Regions from separate parts of the Mesorhizobium sp. WSM2240 genome, predicted to be linked through region 1. Evidence: riboswitches for the same ligand, from Rfam matches in the RefSeq annotation. Region 1 holds a riboswitch; the other holds the start of a gene.
What was found. Region 1 has a riboswitch for S-adenosylmethionine ahead of ABVK50_RS01920 (O-succinylhomoserine sulfhydrylase). Riboswitches for the same ligand answer to the same signal wherever they lie in the genome.

Region 1 (8,665 bases):
TGCCGGGGACAGTTTTACCCCGACTCGCTGACAACGCGAAGAAGAGGTTGACAGGTAGTTTGGGGTCGATTCTTTTGGCCGCATGATTCGCGGCGGTTTTCTCAGCGAGGAAGGGCGTGCCTATCTGCAGGCGGTGGTGCGGCGGCCGACGGAGAGGCACGGGGTTGCGCGCCGTGCCAACGCCATCCTGCTGCTGGACGACGGCTGGAGCTGTGAAGATGTAGCGCGGGCGCTCTACCTCGACGACGACACGGTGCGCGGCTGGCACAAGGCTTTTACCACCGACGGAACGCAAGCGTTGCGGAGCTTCGGCTGGAAGGGCAGCCAGAGCAAGCTGTCGCGCTGCCAGGAAGCCGAACTGGTCGAGACGTTGTCGGCCAAGCTTTTTCCGAGCACGGCGGCGGTGATGGCGCATGTCGAACGGCGCTACGGGATCGCCTATTCCAAACCGGGAATGATCCAGCTGTTGCACCGGCTGGGTTTCGATTACCGCAAGCCCAAGGGGCTGCCGGCCAAGGCCGACGCGGCGGCGCAGGAAGCTTTCGTGACCTGCTACGATAAGCTGCTCAACCGGCTCGAGCCCGACGAGATCGTCTACTTCAGCGATGCCGTGCATCCCGAGTATCAAAGCCGGCCGGCCTATGGCTGGATCCGGCGCGGCGACAAGCTCGCCGTCAAGCGCGGCAAGGGCCGTGAACGCATGAACCTCATGGGCGCACTGTGCCTGGAGAACTTCGACCTGCAGCTGATCGAAACACTGAAGATGTCGACACAGACGACGATCGATCTGCTTGCCAAGCTGGAGCGCGCCAACCCAAACAAACGTGTGATCCACCTTATCCTCGACCGGGCGCCGGTTCACCGCGGCGAGGCCGTCAGAGGCTGGCTGACGCGGCCAGGATGCCGCATCCGGCTGCATTTCCTGCCCGCTTACGCCCCCAATCTCAACGCCATCGAGCGATTGTGGAAAGTCATGCACGAGCATGTCACCCACAACCGCTACTACGACAATTTCCGCGCCTTCGCCGACGCCATCATGCGCTTCTTCAAATCCACCCTGCCGCGGAACTGGAAGACCATCCGCGATACCGTCAACGACAATTTCGTTATCGTTCGACCCGAGCAATTTCGGGTTATCGGCCAGACCGGGTATTACTTTCTTCCGCGGAAAGGCAGCGGCAGTCTAGAGGTTCGCGCTGGCGGAAAAAAGTAAACTGTCCCCTGCGGCAGACCGCCAATAGACGTGTTACCTCACCCCACCGCCCGCAGCGCCTGCTCGATGTCCTCCAGCAGATCGTCTGTATCCTCCAGCCCGACCGAAAGGCGCAGCGTCCCTGGCCCGATGCCGAGTTCGGCGCGCGCCTCGTCGGAGAGGTTCTTGTGCGTGGTGGTCGCGGGGTGCGTGATCAGGCTTTTGGCGTCGCCGAGATTGTTGGAGATCAGCACCACGTCCAGTGCGTTCTGGAAGGCGAAGGCGGATTTCTTGCCGTCCTTCAGGTCGAGGCAGATCAGCGTCGAGCCGCCGAGCATCTGCTTCTTCACGAGATCGGCTTGCGGATGATCGCTGCGTCCCGGATAGATCACGCGCGAAACCTCTGGCCGCTCGGCCAGGAAATCGGCGATTTTGCCGGCGCTTTCCGTCTGCTGGCGCACCCGCAGCGGCAGCGTCTCCAGCCCCTTGAGAAGCGTCCAGGCGTTGAACGGCGACAGGCTCGGGCCGGTGTGGCGGAAATAGTCGTGCAAATTCTCGTCGATCCACTTCTTGTCCGACAGGATGATGCCGCCGAGACACCGCCCCTGGCCGTCGATGTGCTTGGTCGCCGAATAGACGACGACATGCGCGCCGAGCGTGAGCGGCTTCTGCTGCAGCGGGGTGGCGAATACATTGTCGACCACCAGCCGGCCGCCGATCGAATTGGCGAGCCTTGCCACGGCCTCGATGTCGATGACTTCGAGCGTCGGGTTGGTCGGGCTTTCGAGGAAAAAGAGCTTGGTGTTGGGGCGCACCGCCCTCTCCCAATTCTCGATCCTGGTGCCGTCGACCAGCGTCGCCTCGATGCCGTATCTCGGCGCCAGCGTCTCGACCACCCACCGGCAGGAGCCGAACAGCGCGCGCGCGGCAACGATATGGTCGCCGGCCGTGAGGGAGCACAGAATCGCCGCCGTCACCGCCGCCATGCCCGACGCCGTGGCGCGCGCGTCCTCGGCGCCCTCCAGCGCGCACATGCGCTTTTCGAACATGTCGACGGTCGGATTGGCGTAGCGCGAATAGATGAAGCCCGGCTCCTCGCCCTTGAAACGGGCTTCGGCGGCTTCGGCAGTGTCGTAGACATAGCCCTGCGTCAGGTAGATCGCCTCGGAGGTCTCGCCGAAGCCCGAACGCAGCGTTCCGGAGTGCACGAGCTGGGTGGCTGGCTTCCAGTTGCGCTTCTTTTCGATGGTCATTGCGCTGTCCCCAAAATACAAAAAACCGGCCGCGAAAATCGCAACCGGTCCATCAACGGCCCTTTAGCGATTTATTTAACGTGGCTGCAAGCCGACCGGCCAAATCACCACGGGATAAATGTCCATTAGACCCACGGCCGGCTTGCGTCAATTGCCGGCTTCATTAAACCTCGCCGGATATTTTAAAGGAGCGGACGCGCTTGCGGCAGACGGGCATTCTTCCGGACCAGGACATTGCGGGGCTGTTTCAGTCCGGCGCGCTGGTGTCTGCCAAAGCGCTCGACGCGGACCAGATCCAGCCGGCAAGCCTCGACCTGAGGCTCGGCGAGAAAGCCTGGCGGGTGCGCGCCAGCTTCCTGCCGGGACCGAACTGTCGCGTTTCGGAAAAGCTCGATCGGCTGAAGCTGCACGAGATCGACCTGACAAACGGCGCGGTGCTCGAGACCGGCTGCGTCTACATCGTGCCGCTGCTCGAAAGCCTGAACCTGCCGGCCGGCGTGTCGGCCTCGGCAAATCCGAAAAGCTCGACCGGACGCCTCGACATCTTCACCCGCGTCATGACCGATCGCGGCCAGGAATTCGACAAGATCCAGGCCGGCTATTCCGGCCCGCTCTATCTGGAGGTCAGCCCCCGCACCTTCCCGATCATCGCGCGCACCGGCTCGCGGCTTTCCCAGATCCGCTTCCGCATCGGCAACGCGCTGCTTTCGGAAACGGAGCTTCACCGGCTGCACGCTGGCGAAACGCTGGTCGCATCCGAAATGCCGAACATTTCCGGCGGCGGCATAGCGCTCTCGATCGACCTCAGCGGCGATGCCGGCCGCCTGATCGGCTATCGCGGCAAGCACCACACCAGCCTGGTCGACGTCGACAAGCGCGCCGCCCACGGCGTCTATGATTTCTGGGAGCCGCTCTACAATCGCGGCGGGGCGGGCGAACTCATCCTCGACCCGGACGAGTTCTACATCCTTGTGTCGCGCGAGGCGGTGCACGTGCCTCCGCTCTACGCCGCCGAGATGACGCCTTTCGATCCGTTGGTCGGCGAATTCCGGGTGCACTATGCCGGCTTCTTCGATCCCGGTTTCGGCCATTCGGCCGCCGGCGGTACCGGCAGCCGCGCTGTGCTGGAAGTGCGCAGCCACGAAGTGCCGTTCATCCTCGAGCACGGCCAGATCGTCGGCCGCCTCGTCTACGAGCACATGCTGTCGCGGCCGAAAGCGCTCTACGGGACCGATCTCGGCTCGAACTACCAGGCGCAGGGCCTGAAACTCTCGAAGCATTTTCGTCCGGCGGACTGACGCCGGACGCGCAACTCAGGATCCGGTGCGCGTCGGCACCGGCAGCCGCTCGAAATATTCCTGGTGCTCGCGCGCCACGCACGCCGCCCGCTCGGCGTCGCCGCTCGCGATCGCGTCGACGATCGGCTGATGACTGTCGGCGATCTCGACAAGGTCGAGGCCTTCGACCAGCATCGTGATGGTGGTGCGGGTCTCGATCTGCAGCGACTGCCAGATGTTGAGCAGCAGCCGGTTGCCGGCCGCCTGCATGATGGCACGGTGGAACTTTACCGAATGCTCGACCACGCCATGCGTATCGGCCGCCAGCGCGGCCGCATGCATCATGTCGACCTCGCGCTGCAGAAGAGCCAGATCGCAGCTCCGCTTGGCCGTGGCGGTCCTGGTCGCCTGCTCCTCGAGCGCGCCGCGCACCGCATAGATCTCGCGCAGCCCTTCGCCCATCACCTCGGCGACATATGTCCCGCGCCGCGGTAAATTGGTGACGAGGCCGGTCGCCTCCAGCTCGCGCAGCGCCTCGCGTACTGGACCTTGGCTCGTCCCGAATTCCTGCGCAATCCGCAATTCCACCAGCCGTTCGCCGGGATGGTAGTGGCCGCCCAGTATGCGCCGCAGCAGCGCCTCCTTGAGCCGCTGGCGCAGGGGAACGTTCACGAACGCCGCCTCCGGCGCTGTATCCGCTGATCCGATCTTGCGCAGTTGGTTCATGCCCACTGTCCGCCCGTTCCGCCTTCAAGGTCGCCGCTTCGCCGCTTGCGCAATGCAGCATCATATTTCCCGCCATCGCGGTTGACAAAATAATTCTTGTTTATCGATAATGGATAATCAAGAGGCGGAAAGCCCACTCTCGTCTGGGAGGACACCGATGTTGCAGGCGGTAATCGTGCCGGGCTCGCTCGCCCTCGCACAGGAAGCACTGGCCAAGCATCCCGGCGCGGCGCTGATGGCCGGCGGTACGGTAGTGATGCCGGTTCTGAATTACGGCACGGACAGCTTCGATACGCTGGTAAGTCTCCGCAAGGCCGGTCTCTCCGGAATCTTTGTCAGCGACGGCAAGGTCTCCATCGGCGCGGCCACCTCACTTAGCGAATTGCAGGAGAGGCCGGAGCTCGCCTTCCTGGGGCCGGCGATCGACACGATCGCATCCCCGACCATCCGCAACATGGCCACCGTCGGAGGCAACCTTTTCGTCGAGCAACCCTATGGCGATCTTGCCGTCTGCCTCATTGCGCTCGGCGCCACCGCCGCCGTCGCGGATGGCGGCGCGGCGCGCTTCGAGCCTGTCGAAAGCCTTGTCCGTCATGGCGTCGCGAAAGGCGAAATCGTCACCAAGATTTCCTTCACGCTGCCTGCGCCGGGAACCTTCAAATTCGTCAAGGCTACGCGCCGCGCCTTCAATTCCGCTTCGATCGTCACGGTGGCGGCAGTGATCGGGGTCGAAGGCAGAAAGGTTGCCAATTGCAGCGTCGCGCTGGGCGGCGTTGCCAGGCATCCGGTGCGGGCCAAGTCGGTGGAGGAAAAATTGCTCGGGCAGACCCTCGACCGCGCAAGCGTCATGGCCGCAGCCGAAGCGGCGGGCAACGACATCGAGCCATTCGACGACGCCTATGCCAGCGCCTGGTACCGCAGACGCGTGACGCCGGTCCACATCAGGCGCGCGCTGATCGGCGACTAGGCAGCATCGAAGACAGAGTCACCGGGAGGAAGCCATGAAGCACGCAGTCGTATCGCTAACCATCAACGGTGCCGAGCGGCAGATGCTGGTCGCGCCGGGCGCCACCCTGCTCGACGCCTTGCGCGAGAGCCAAGGGCTGACCGGTACGCGGCGCGGCTGTGACCAGGGCGCTTGCGGCGCCTGCACCGTGCTGCTGGACGGTCGGACCGTGATGTCCTGCATGGTGCCTGTCGAAACCGTCGACGACGCTCGCGTCGACACGATCGAGGGGCTGACGCCGGCGCAGGGGCTGCACCCGATCCAGGAGGCATTCCTGGAAGGCTTCGCCACACAATGCGGCTTCTGCACCTCGGGCATGATCATGGCGACCGCCGGCCTGCTCGCGAAAAACCCCGACCCGACGCGGGAAGACGCCGTCCGCGCCATCTCCGGCAATGTCTGCCGCTGCACCGGCTACGAGGCGATCATCGACGCAGTGCTCGACGCAGCCAAACGCGTGGGCGCTGCCGGCTCTGCCCGGGCAGCTTGAGGAAGTACCATGGAAAAGATCGACGCTAGCTTCTTTTCAGCCGAGCGCGAGGCCGAACTCGACGTGGTCGGCACGAGCGTCCAGCGCGCCGACGCGCGCGGTCACGTCACCGGTCGCACGCAGTTCTACGAGGATTTCAGCTTTCCCGGCATGCTGCACCTGAAAATGGTGCGCTCCACCCGTCACCATGCGCTGATCCGCAATCTGGACGTTGCGCCGGCCATGCAAGTGCCCGGCGTGGTGCGGGTGCTGACCCATAAGGACGTGCCCAACAACTGGTACACGATCCTGAAGCTGATCGGCGTCGAGCCGGACGATGAGCCGGTGCTGCCGGAAGATCGAGTGCTGTTTAGGGGCGAGCAGATCTGCGCCGTGCTTGCCGAGACGCCGCAGGCGGCGCTCGAAGGCGCCCGCCGCGTGGTCGTCGATTATGAAGACCTGCCGGCGGTATTCGACGTCGAGGAGGCGATGACATCGACGCCCTTCAAGAAGCACGGCACCAATTATTTCGTCTATGAGGGCCACAATTGCCGGCGCATCCGCTTCGGCGACGTCGATAAGGCGTTCGCCGGAGCAGACCACATCATCGAGCATCGCTACGAATCCTCACCGATCGAGCACGCGCCGACCGAAACGACCGGCTGCATCGCCAAGCCCGAAGGCAACGGCCGCGTCACCGTCCATTCAAATACGCAGGCGCTCTACTTCACGCTCGACAACATGGCGCTGATCCTCGGCGTGCCGTTCAACAAGCTGCGCCTCGTCGGCGGCACTGTCGGCGGCGGCTTCGGCGGCAAGGTCGACGTCATGGTCGAGCCGATCGCGGCGCTGGGGGCAATGCTCACCAACCGGCCCGTGAAGTATGCCTACAGCCGCGCCGAGGAGATGCAGGTGTCGTCGCCGCGCGCCGCCGAACGCATCTACATCAAGGACGGCGTGATGAAGGACGGGCGCATCGTCGCCCGCAAAGTTACGCTCTATGTCGACGCCGGCGCCTATTGCCGCCACTCGACCTATGGCACCACCAAGGCTGCGGCGCACATGCCGGGGCCGTACACGATCCCCAACGTTCATGTCGATGCCTATTGCGTCTACACCAACCGCACGCCGTCCTCGGCCATGCGCGGCTTCGGCGTGACTATCGGCGACTTCGCGCTGGAATCGCAGATGGACCAGGTCGCGCGCTTCCTCGGCATGGATCCGATGCAGTTCCGGCTCATCAACGCCTATCGCGACGGCGATATGAAAGCGCATCGCAAGAAGGTGGAAGGAGCGGCCCTCGTCGAGGTCATCCAGGCGGCCGCGAAACAGACCGGACATTCGCTACCGCAGGAATTCGCATCGATGTCTTCGCTGAAGCGGGAGGCAAGCCATGGCCAGGCTTAGGGGACGCGGCGTCGCCGCCGTAAACTACCCTACCGGCATGAATCTCGGCGGTGATCCGAGCCAGGCGCTGGTCCATGCAACCACCACCGGCAGTTTCGTCATCACGCTGTCGAGCGTCGATCTCGGCCAGGGCATCAAGACCGTCGCGGCGCAGATCTGCGCCGAAACGCTCGGCGTGCCCTATGACACCGTCATGGTCGACACCGCCGACACCGACACCGGGCCTCACTGCATGGGCACTTTCGCCTCGCGCGGCACGCACCGCATCGGCAACGCTGTCATCATGGCGGCCTGTGAAGCCCGCGAGGTGCTGATGAGTATCGCGGCTACCGAACTCGAGGTCGATGCCGGGGACCTCGTCACCGACGGGAAGGGCCGTATCCATGTGAACGGCGCGCCGGACAAAGGCATCGCCGTGCTGGATGTCGCGCTCGCCGCCCACTTCAAGCACGGCAAGACCATTTCCGGCCGCGGCATCTTCCTGAAACCGAAGAGCGAGGTCGTTCCGGAGACCGGCGAGATGGACCCGGATTCATGCCAGGCGCATGCCTGCACCGTCGCCGAGGTGGAAGTGGACGATGAGACCGGCGAGGTCACCGTTCTCAAGATGACCAATGCCTATGAAATCGGTCGCGCCGTCAATCCCGCACTGGCTCACCAGCAGATCGTCGGCGGGGCATGGATGGGCATCAGCCACGCGCTCTACGAGACCACCGAACCTTACTACCCGGACCGCTCGCACGGGCCGCTCGACTTCTCCGAATATCTGATGCCCGGCCCCGGCGACCTGGCCGAAATGGATTCGGTGATCATTGAACGCCCGGCCTCGAACGGGCCGTATGGCGCCAAGGGAATAGGCGAGATGACCGCCAACTCACCCATCCCGGCGATCGCCAATGCGATCTTCGACGCCTGCGGCGTGCGCGTCACTTCGATGCCGATCACGCCGGAAAAGATATTGCGCGGGCTCGACACCCTGCGCGCCCAGACAAATTGAACCAGCGAAGGACAATGACATGATCAAAGTGATGGCCCTGATGAAGCGCAAGGATGGCATGAGCTTCCAGGATTTCAGGAAATGGATTCTCGAAGACCACGTTGCGTTTGCGCGCAACCTGCCGGGCCTGAGGAAGTATACATCGAACGTGCTGCGCGCCGAAAATGCCGACGCTCCGTTCGATGGCATGTCCGAAATGTACTTCGACGACGAAGCGGCAATGGCCGCGGCGTTCAGCACGGAAGCGGGCAAGGAGGCGGGCGGCGACGCCGCCGCCCATTGCTCCAATCGCTTCCGCATGGTGTGCGACGAGAAGCAGCAATTTTGAGCGGATCAAA
Region 2 (8,665 bases), 1.6 Mb from region 1:
GTTAACCAATTCCGTTTACCTCCGCAGCGGGGGACGATCGAAGGCTGGCCGGCATCATGGCAGACCAACGCACCGCACGCCCGGTTTCCGGCGAAATCATGGCCGGCAGGGGCGCGCATTCCCTGCCGTCGAGTTCCGTTGCGGCATTCGACGACATTGTCGACGCCGACTACGAGACCGTCTCGCCGCCCGAGCGCGACCCCGACCGCTCCAGATTCCCCGCCGCTCCCCGACATGCGGCAGGCGGCATGGCAATGCTGCGTAGCGCCGGCGACGATCTCACCGCCAGGGGCCCGGTGCGCGGCGGACCGATATTCTGGACGTTCGGCATGGCCGCCGTCGCCGCTGCGTTCTGGGTTTCAGGCGGGCACGCTCTCATCCGCGGCGCCTCGCCGCAGCCTGCCGCCGCGCTGACCATTTCGGGCGTTTCGTCGCGCATCCAGACCGCCGGCGAAAAGAGCTTTCTGCATGTCGACGGCCATGCCGCCAATGACGGCAAAGGGGCTGCGGCGCTGCCGCCTCTCGAAATACGCGTCGCCTCCAATGACGGCCGGGTGACCCGCTACAAACTGGGGACATACGCCCGACAAATGGAACCCGGCGAACGTTTCGCCTTTTCGAGCAGGCTCGACGTGCCTAAAAGCGGAGTGAAGACCGTTTTGGTCACATTCGGCGAGTAGGAATTGATCATGCCAATCGTTCGCGGCAAACAAATCGAGGTGCTGTTCTCCGCCTCGACCATCGCCAGGCGCAATCTCGAACTCGCCAAGGAGATCGCCGCCCACGACTACACCGATCTGCTGGTCATTTCGGTGCTGAAAGGCTCGTTCATCTTCGCCGCCGACCTGATCCGCGCCATGCACGATGTCGGCCTGTCGCCGGAGGTCGAGTTCATCTTCATCTCCAGCTATGGGACGGGCACGACCAGCGGCGAGGTCCGGGTGCTCCGCGACATCGACAACGAGGTCAAGGGCCGCGACGTGCTCCTGATCGACGACATCCTCGAATCCGGCAAGACGCTGTCTTTCACGCGCGACTTGATGCTGTCGCGCGGCGCCAAGAGCTGCGCCATCGCCGTTCTGCTCGACAAGCGCATGCGCCGGCAGACTACGCTCAACGCCGACTATGTCGGCTTCGACTGCCCGGATTATTTCGTTGTCGGCTACGGCATGGACGTCGCCCACGCTTTCCGCGAACTGCCATTCGTCGGCGTGGTGAAGGGCGACGCCTGAGCGGCATGACGATCAAGCTCTACGGCTACAGCTACAGCGTCTATCTGCGCATAGTGCGCATGACGATGCTGGAAAAAGGCGTTGTCTGGAGCCATGTCGAGGTCGATCCCTTCGCCGAAGAAATCCTGCCGGACTATATCGCGCTGAACCCGTTCGGGCGCGTGCCGACCCTCGACCATGACGGCTTCGTGCTCTACGAGACCACGGCGATCACCCGCTACATCGACGAGATGTTTGCCGGGCCGAGCCTTCAAGCCGAAGCGCCGCGCCAACGGGCGCGGATGAACCAGATCATCGCCATCGCCGATTCCTACGGCTACTGGCCGATGGTGCGGCAGGTGTTTTCGCAGCGTGTCTTCAATGCCCAGCGCAGGACGCCGGACGAGGCGGTGATCGCCGAAGGGCTGGCGCGCTCGCGCAAGGTTCTGGCCGCGCTGGAATCTCTGGCCGGGGGCGGCGATTTCCTGATCGGCGACAGGCTGACGCTGGCCGACCTGCATCTCGGCGCGATGGTCGCCTATTTCACAGCAGCCGATGAGGGCGCGGCCGCGCTCGGCGACTATCCGAAGCTCGGCGCCTGGTGGGCAGCCTTCGAGAACCGAAAATCACTCGCGGAAACCGACCCGGGACTGCCGGGCGACTGAGGCCCATCAAAGGTATTCGTCAGGCGCAATTGCGCGCAGGTCTCATGACTTCGGCTGAGCTGCGAGCACATCCGGATGTTCGATCGCCTGACGACCGAAATCCGGAACGTCGATATCCTGGCCGGCCTCGATGATCGAGCGGCGCACGGCGCGGGTGCGGGTGAACATGTCGAACAGCTTGTCGCCGTCGCCCCAGCGTATGGCGCGCTGCAGCGAGGCGAGATCCTCGGAAAACCGCGCCAGCATTTCGAGGATCGCGTCCTTGTTGTGCAGGCAGACGTCGCGCCACATGGTCGGATCGGAGGCGGCAAGGCGGGTGAAGTCGCGGAAACCCGAGGCCGAGTATTTGATTACCTCGGTCTTGGTGACGGCTTCGAGATCGTCAGCTGTGCCGACGATGTTGTAGGCGATGATGTGCGGCAGATGCGAGACGATGGCCAGCACCATGTCGTGGTGCTCGGGGTCCATCGTGTCGATATTCGAGCCGCAGCGCCTCCAGAATTCGGACAGTTTTCCGAGCGCCGCGGCGTCGGTGCCGGGCAGCGGCGTGAAGATGCACCAGCGGTTCTCGAAAAGATCTGCGAAGCCGGCGTCGGGGCCGGATTTTTCCGTGCCGGCGAGCGGATGGCCCGGAATGAAATGGACGTTGGCCGGCATATGCGGTTCGATCTGTGCGATCACCGAACGCTTGGTCGAGCCGACATCGGTAACGATGGCGCCGGCCTTCAGCGCCGGCGCGATCTGCGCGGCGACTTCGCCCGACGAGCCGACCGGCACGGAGATGATGACGAGGTCGGCATCCCTGACTGCTTCCGCCGCGTCGGTCGTGTAGGAGTGGCCGAGGCCGAGCTCCTTCGCCCGCTTCAATGTAGCGGTGCTGCGCGTAGAGATGGCGATGTGGCCGGCCAGCTTCTCGCGGCGGATCACCCGGGCCAGCGACGAGCCGATCAGGCCGATGCCCACCAGGGCAATCTTTTCAAACATGGCTTCGGACATTTTCGGTCAGCTTTTCAGGAATTCAGCGAGTGCGGCGACCACGCCGCGATTGGCCTCTTCGGTGCCGATGGTCATGCGCAGCGCATTCGGGAAGCCGTAGGCTGCCACCCTGCGCAAGATATAGCCGCGCGCGGTCAGATAATCGTCGGCGGCCGCTGCCGAATGCTTCTCGTCCGCCGGGAAGTGGATCAGGACGAAATTGCCGACGCTGGGCGTGACGCGCAGGCCGAGCTTCGGCAGTTCCTGGCTCAGCCAGCCGAGCCATTTTTCATTGTGCGCGACAGTGCGCTCGACATGGGCGCGGTCGCGCATCGCGGCTGCGCCGGCTTCGATCGCCACCGCATTGACGTTGAACGGCCCGCGCATGCGGTTCAGCGCATCGACGATATGGGCCGGCGCATAGGCCCAGCCGACGCGTACGCCGCCGAGGCCGTGGATCTTCGAGAAGGTGCGGGTCATCACCACGTTCTGCGACGACGAGACCAGTTCGATGCCGGATTCATAATCGTTGCGGCGGACATATTCGGCATAGGCCGCATCGAGCACCAGGAGCACATGCTTCGGCAGGCCGGCATGCAGCCGGCGGACTCCCTCGAAAGGAATGTAGGTGCCGGTCGGATTGTTGGGGTTGGCGAGGAAGACGATCTTGGTCCTCGGCGTCACCGCGGCCAGGATCGCATCGACATCGGCGGTCTCGTTCGTTTCCTTGGCGACGACAGGGACGGCGCCGGCGGCCTGTATGTAGATGCGATAGACCAGGAAGCCGTGCTCGGTGAACACGCCCTCGTCGCCGGGCTGGAGGTAACTCTGGGCGAGCAGGCCGATGATCTCGTCCGACCCGTTGGAGCAGACGATGTTCGCCGGGTTCAGCCCATGCGCCTCGGCGATCGCCTCGCGCAGCTTGGTGGCGGAGCCGTCCGGATAGAATTCGAGCTGGCCGGCTACCTCGCGCGCCGCCTCGATCGCTGCAGGCGAGGCGCCGAGCGGGTTTTCGTTCGACGACAGCTTGTGGACCTTGGCGACGCCCGCGGGCGCGGTGCTCTTGCCCGGCACATAGGCGGCGATGTCCATGACGCCTGGCTTGGGCTGCGGGCGGCTTTGATCGATCGGCTGCGTCATGGCTAAAAGTCCGGTTTTGGGGAGCCGCGAAGGCCGCACGGAGATACAAGCCGAGGCACGGATTGTCGAGAAAAAGCTTGGCCAGTTGACGCCGGCCGAGTGTGGATTTACAAGCGGGCCCTCGTGGTGATTTGGCCGGTCGGCTTGCAGCCACGTTAAACAACTTGCTAAAGGGCCGCGAAACAAGTCCGGAACCGGCCGCGATTTCGCAGCCGGTTTTTTGTTTGGAGCTTGTACCATGCCGATCAAAATTCACGATCAGCTTCCCGCTCACGAAGTACTCGTCCGCGAAGGCGTATCCGTCATGGACGAGCGGACGGCACGGCGTCAGGATATCCGCCCGCTGCAGATCGGGCTCCTGAACCTTATGCCCAACAAGATCCGCACGGAGACTCAGTTTGCACGGCTGATCGGCGCCTCGCCCCTGCAGGTTGAACTGACGCTGGTGCGAATCGGCAATCACAGGCCCAAGAACACGCCCGAGGATCACCTCATTACCTTCTACCAGACCTGGGAAGAGGTGGCGGAGCGCAAGTTTGACGGCTTCATCGTCACCGGCGCGCCCGTGGAGCTATTGCCCTTCGAGGAGGTCTCCTATTGGGAGGAACTGACGCGCATCTTCGATTGGACGACCTCTCACGTCCATTCCTCCTTCTTCATCTGCTGGGGCGCGATGGCCGCCGCGCGGCATTTCCACGGCGTTGCGAAACACACGCTTGAGAAAAAAGCCTTCGGCGTCTTCCGTCACCGCAACCACGCTCCCGCCTCGCCTTATCTTGCCGGCTTCTCGGACGACTTCGCCATTCCCGTCTCGCGCTGGACGGAGGTGCGCGCCGCCGACATTCCCACCGGCTCTGGCCTCGAAATGCTCATGGAATCGGACGAAACCGGGCCCTGTCTGCTCGCCGAAACGACCGGCAACCGGCTTTATATGTTCAACCACATCGAATACGATTCGACTTCGCTCAAGGAAGAATATGACCGCGATGTAGCCGCCGGGGTGTCGATCGAAGTGCCGCACGAATACTTCCCCGACGACGATCCGGCCCGCCCGCCGCTTAACCGCTGGCGTTCGCACGCCCATCTGCTCTTCGGCAACTGGATCAACCAGGTCTATCAGACCACGCCATACGAGATCGAGAAGATCGGCGAAGCCCCGCAACTCGTCATGCCGTGAACCGTCTCCTGGCCGCCCTGGACTCTAACGACCAGAAGATCGGCTTCAAATGCCGTGGTGGTTCTGGAACTTCTTCGGCCAGCAGGCGGTTTTTTGCTGAGGCGGCAGGCACTCGCTCCCCTCGTATTGCCGCCAAGCGGCGCGCGTCAGTTTTTCTTTTGCATATCTCGGACCATGCAATCGAACGCTTTTACAGGCGCGGATTGCACGCGTAAGAGTTGTTCTCCAACAATACCAAAAAGCATGGGGAACTGATGAGAAACGGGGCTTGGGCAATTCTTGTCGCGATGATTGCGATAGCCGGCTGTGCGACAGCCGGGCAACAGGATGCAAACGACCAGAAACTACTGAAAGATCCGGCCGCACGCCAGCAGGCGTTGAACAAGTGCATCTCGATCGTGAAGTGGTGGGATCCGCAGGTTAAGCATGAGGTTGCCGAGTTCATGCGGATTTCGACCGACAAGGTGCCGCCTGTTTTCTGTCAACGCATGATGGCAGGCGTTATGAGCGGCCGTATCACCAGCAAGGATATGGTAGCGTTGCGCACAGGCAGCGCGACCAACTTCTTCAAGATCATCAAGGGAGGCTGACGGCGGCACCCTTCCGGGAAGCTGCGACAGCCGCCGAATCCTACCTGTCCAGTTCCGGATAAAACCGGTCCGAAAGCCGCTGCCTTTCGCGTTCGCCGACGAGGCAATCGACCGGCGCGCCCGCCTGCGCCGGAAGGACCCGCGGATCGGGCGAGGCTCCGCTGACTTCCAGGATGAGCTTTCGCCGGATGGCTGTCGCGAACTCCGAGATCGAGCGGATCGGCAGCACAAAGGAGCCGGGGCCGCCGGTAACGCACTCGGCGTAGTAGCGGTCGATCGCCGGGAAGATCGGCGACGGCCGGATCAGGATCGGCAGGCCGTTGACGACGATGTTGCGGCGGAGCGCCGCGTCGCGCGCCTGCATGACCGGGCCGCCGAAATTATTGGGACCGTCGCCGGAGACATCGATGACGCGGCGCGCGCCGTCGAAACCGTTCGTCTCGATCGAAGACGCGCCAAAGTCCAACGCCGCCGAGATCGACGTGCCCCGGAACACGTCGGCCGGCAGGCTTTCCACGCTGTCGGCAAAGGCTCGCGCGCTGTCGGCGCCGTCGATCACCTGCCAGGGCACGATTGACTGCCGGCGAACCGTCCCCGCCCATTCGAAATAGCTGAGCGCGATGCGGCTATTCGGGCCAGAAAGGACGGCCCGGATGAAGCCGGGATGGCGGAGCGCCGCTGCATAGCCGGCGCGCTGGATGGCGAACTCTTCCGGGTCCATCGATTCGGACACGTCGACCGCCAGCACCAGTTCGACATCGACCGCAACGGCGTCGGCGTGGGCCGGGACCGGCCAATGGCATGCAAGCCAGAGAAGCAGGGGCAGTGCCGCTTTCATGTCGGGAACGATAGATCGCCCCGGCCGCCATGCACAGCCCGGCCACGGCCCGTCAGACCTCGGGCGGCATCCTGGCGGTCTGTGCGCCCTGCGGTGTAAGCACCGGCACGAAGACGCGGCGGGAGGCGCGCTTTGCGACGGGTAGGCCCTGATAGAGCCGCTTCTGCGCCTCGACAATGACGACGCCGGAAAAAATCGGCCAGCAGCGCCGGCCGGCGCGCTCGAGGATGCTGTGGAAGCGCAGCATCCAGCGCCGTTTCGAAGGCGGAAAGAGCAGCGCTTCCGACCACGCCGACGGGGTGAAATTCGCCTCGCGAAGCAGCGCGTTAAGCTGGGCGCGCGAAAACGGCCTGCCGGTGCCGAAGGGCGTGTGCTCGAAGCGCGCCCAGATGCCGCGGCGGTTCGGCGCCACGATGACAACGCGGCCCGCCGGCGCCAGCACGCGCCAGATCTCCTTCAAGGTCTCGCGCGGATTTTCGGCGTGTTCGAGCGAATGGACCAGCAGCATGCGGTCGACGGAGGAATCAACCAGCGGCAGTTCCTCGTCGAATACCAGCGCCGTCGCGGAAGGCCCATTGGCGGGCCAGAAAACCGCCCCCTGCGTCGCCGGCATGAAGGCGAAGACCCGCTCGGCATCTGCGCCGAAACGGTCGAGCCAGGGCAGCGCGTAGCCGAGCCCCACCAGCCGCTCATCGGGAAGGCTGGCCCAAATCGAGGCAAGCGCCATAGCGATCGACCGCTCGGCGATGCGGCCGAGCGTGGTGGCGTAGAAGGAGCGCAGATCGACGATGTCCGAATTCATGTGCGCGACGGTATCCGCGATGTCCGCCGAGTTCAACAAAGGCCGCGACAGGGGTGACACGGGCCGGCGAGCGCCCTATCGTCCCCGCAAAAATGGAGGCAAGAATGCCGTTGCAGATCGACCAGTTCATGTGCCGGAGCGACAATTTCGGCGTGCTCGTGCATGATGAGACGACCGGGGAGACGGCGCTGATCGACGCGCCGGAAGAGCGTCCGATCCTTGCCGCTGTCGAGCGCACCGGCTGGACGCCGACGGTGATCCTCACGACGCACCACCATGGCGACCATGTCGAGGCCAATCTGGCGTTGAAGCAGCGGTTCGGCCTGCGCATCATCGGCCCGGAGGCGGAGGCCACGAAAATTCCCGGCATCGACGACACGGTCGAGGATGGTTCGGTCATCCCGTTCGGCGGAGAGGAGATCCGCGTGATTTCCACGCCGGGCCATACAGTAGGCCACGTCTCCTATTATTTTCCCAAGTCGAAGGTGGCGTTCACCGCTGACACCCTGTTTGCGCTAGGCTGCGGCCGGCTGTTCGAGGCGAAGGCGCCGGTGATGCTGCAATCGCTGAAGAAACTCGCCGCGCTGCCGCCCGAAACGACTGTCTATTGCGGCCACGAATATACGCAGGCCAATGCCCGCTTCGCGCTTTCCGTCGATCCGACCAATTCGGCGCTGAGGGAACGCGCCGCAGAGATCGACCGGTTGCGCCTCGAAGGCAAGCCGACACTGCCAACGACGATCGGCGAGGAGCTCGCGACCAATCCGTTCCTGCGCTGGCACGATCCGGCGATCCGCCGCAACCTCGGCATGGAAACAGCGTCGGACGAGGACGTCTTCGCCGAAATCCGCAAGCGCAAGGACATCTTCTAGTGACAATGTCCGCGGCCGAGATCATCGCGGCGCTAGGCATGAAGCGGCATCCCGAAGGCGGCTGGTATGCCGAGACTTTTCGCGACGGTCCCGGCCGGGGCCACTCGACGGCGATCTACTTCCTGCTTGAGAAGGGCGATATCTCGGCCTGGCACCGGGTGAAGGACGCGGCCGAGGTCTGGCATTTCTATGCCGGCGCTGCGATCGAGCTGACGGTTCACGAGGAGAGCGGCGGCATTTCGAGCCATCGGCTCGGGCCGGATATTCTCGGCGGCGAGCGGCCGCAGCATGTCGTGCCGGCGGGATGGTGGCAGACGGCGAAAAGCCTCGGCGAGTGGACACTGGTCGGCTGCACAGTCGCGCCCGGCTTCGAATTCGCTCAGTTCGAACTGGCG

Region 2: another riboswitch for S-adenosylmethionine. It lies ahead of metA (homoserine O-succinyltransferase); the one in region 1 lies ahead of ABVK50_RS01920 (O-succinylhomoserine sulfhydrylase).

The regions. Positions count from the first base shown of each region.
Region 1 is NZ_CP159253.1:391,191-399,855, reverse strand. It holds gene ABVK50_RS01925 (IS630 family transposase) at 83-1,213, shown strand; gene ABVK50_RS01920 (O-succinylhomoserine sulfhydrylase) at 1,252-2,445, opposite strand; SAM riboswitch at 2,489-2,566, opposite strand; gene ABVK50_RS01915 (2'-deoxycytidine 5'-triphosphate deaminase) at 2,646-3,743, shown strand; gene ABVK50_RS01910 (GntR family transcriptional regulator) at 3,759-4,448, opposite strand; gene ABVK50_RS01905 (FAD binding domain-containing protein) at 4,606-5,415, shown strand; gene ABVK50_RS01900 ((2Fe-2S)-binding protein) at 5,450-5,944, shown strand; gene ABVK50_RS01895 (molybdopterin cofactor-binding domain-containing protein) at 5,954-7,330, shown strand; gene ABVK50_RS01890 (molybdopterin cofactor-binding domain-containing protein) at 7,317-8,327, shown strand; gene ABVK50_RS01885 (EthD family reductase) at 8,347-8,655, shown strand.
Region 2 is NZ_CP159253.1:4,505,997-4,514,661, forward strand. It holds gene ABVK50_RS22220 (hypothetical protein) at 57-680, shown strand; gene hpt (hypoxanthine phosphoribosyltransferase) at 690-1,232, shown strand; gene ABVK50_RS22230 (glutathione S-transferase family protein) at 1,238-1,876, shown strand; gene ABVK50_RS22235 (prephenate/arogenate dehydrogenase family protein) at 1,919-2,872, opposite strand; gene hisC (histidinol-phosphate transaminase) at 2,879-3,991, opposite strand; SAM riboswitch at 4,105-4,182, shown strand; gene metA (homoserine O-succinyltransferase) at 4,230-5,168, shown strand; gene ABVK50_RS22250 (hypothetical protein) at 5,387-5,758, shown strand; gene ABVK50_RS22255 (DUF1194 domain-containing protein) at 5,799-6,596, opposite strand; gene ABVK50_RS22260 (methyltransferase domain-containing protein) at 6,649-7,398, opposite strand; gene gloB (hydroxyacylglutathione hydrolase) at 7,503-8,270, shown strand; gene ABVK50_RS22270 (cupin domain-containing protein) at 8,276-8,665, shown strand, end outside.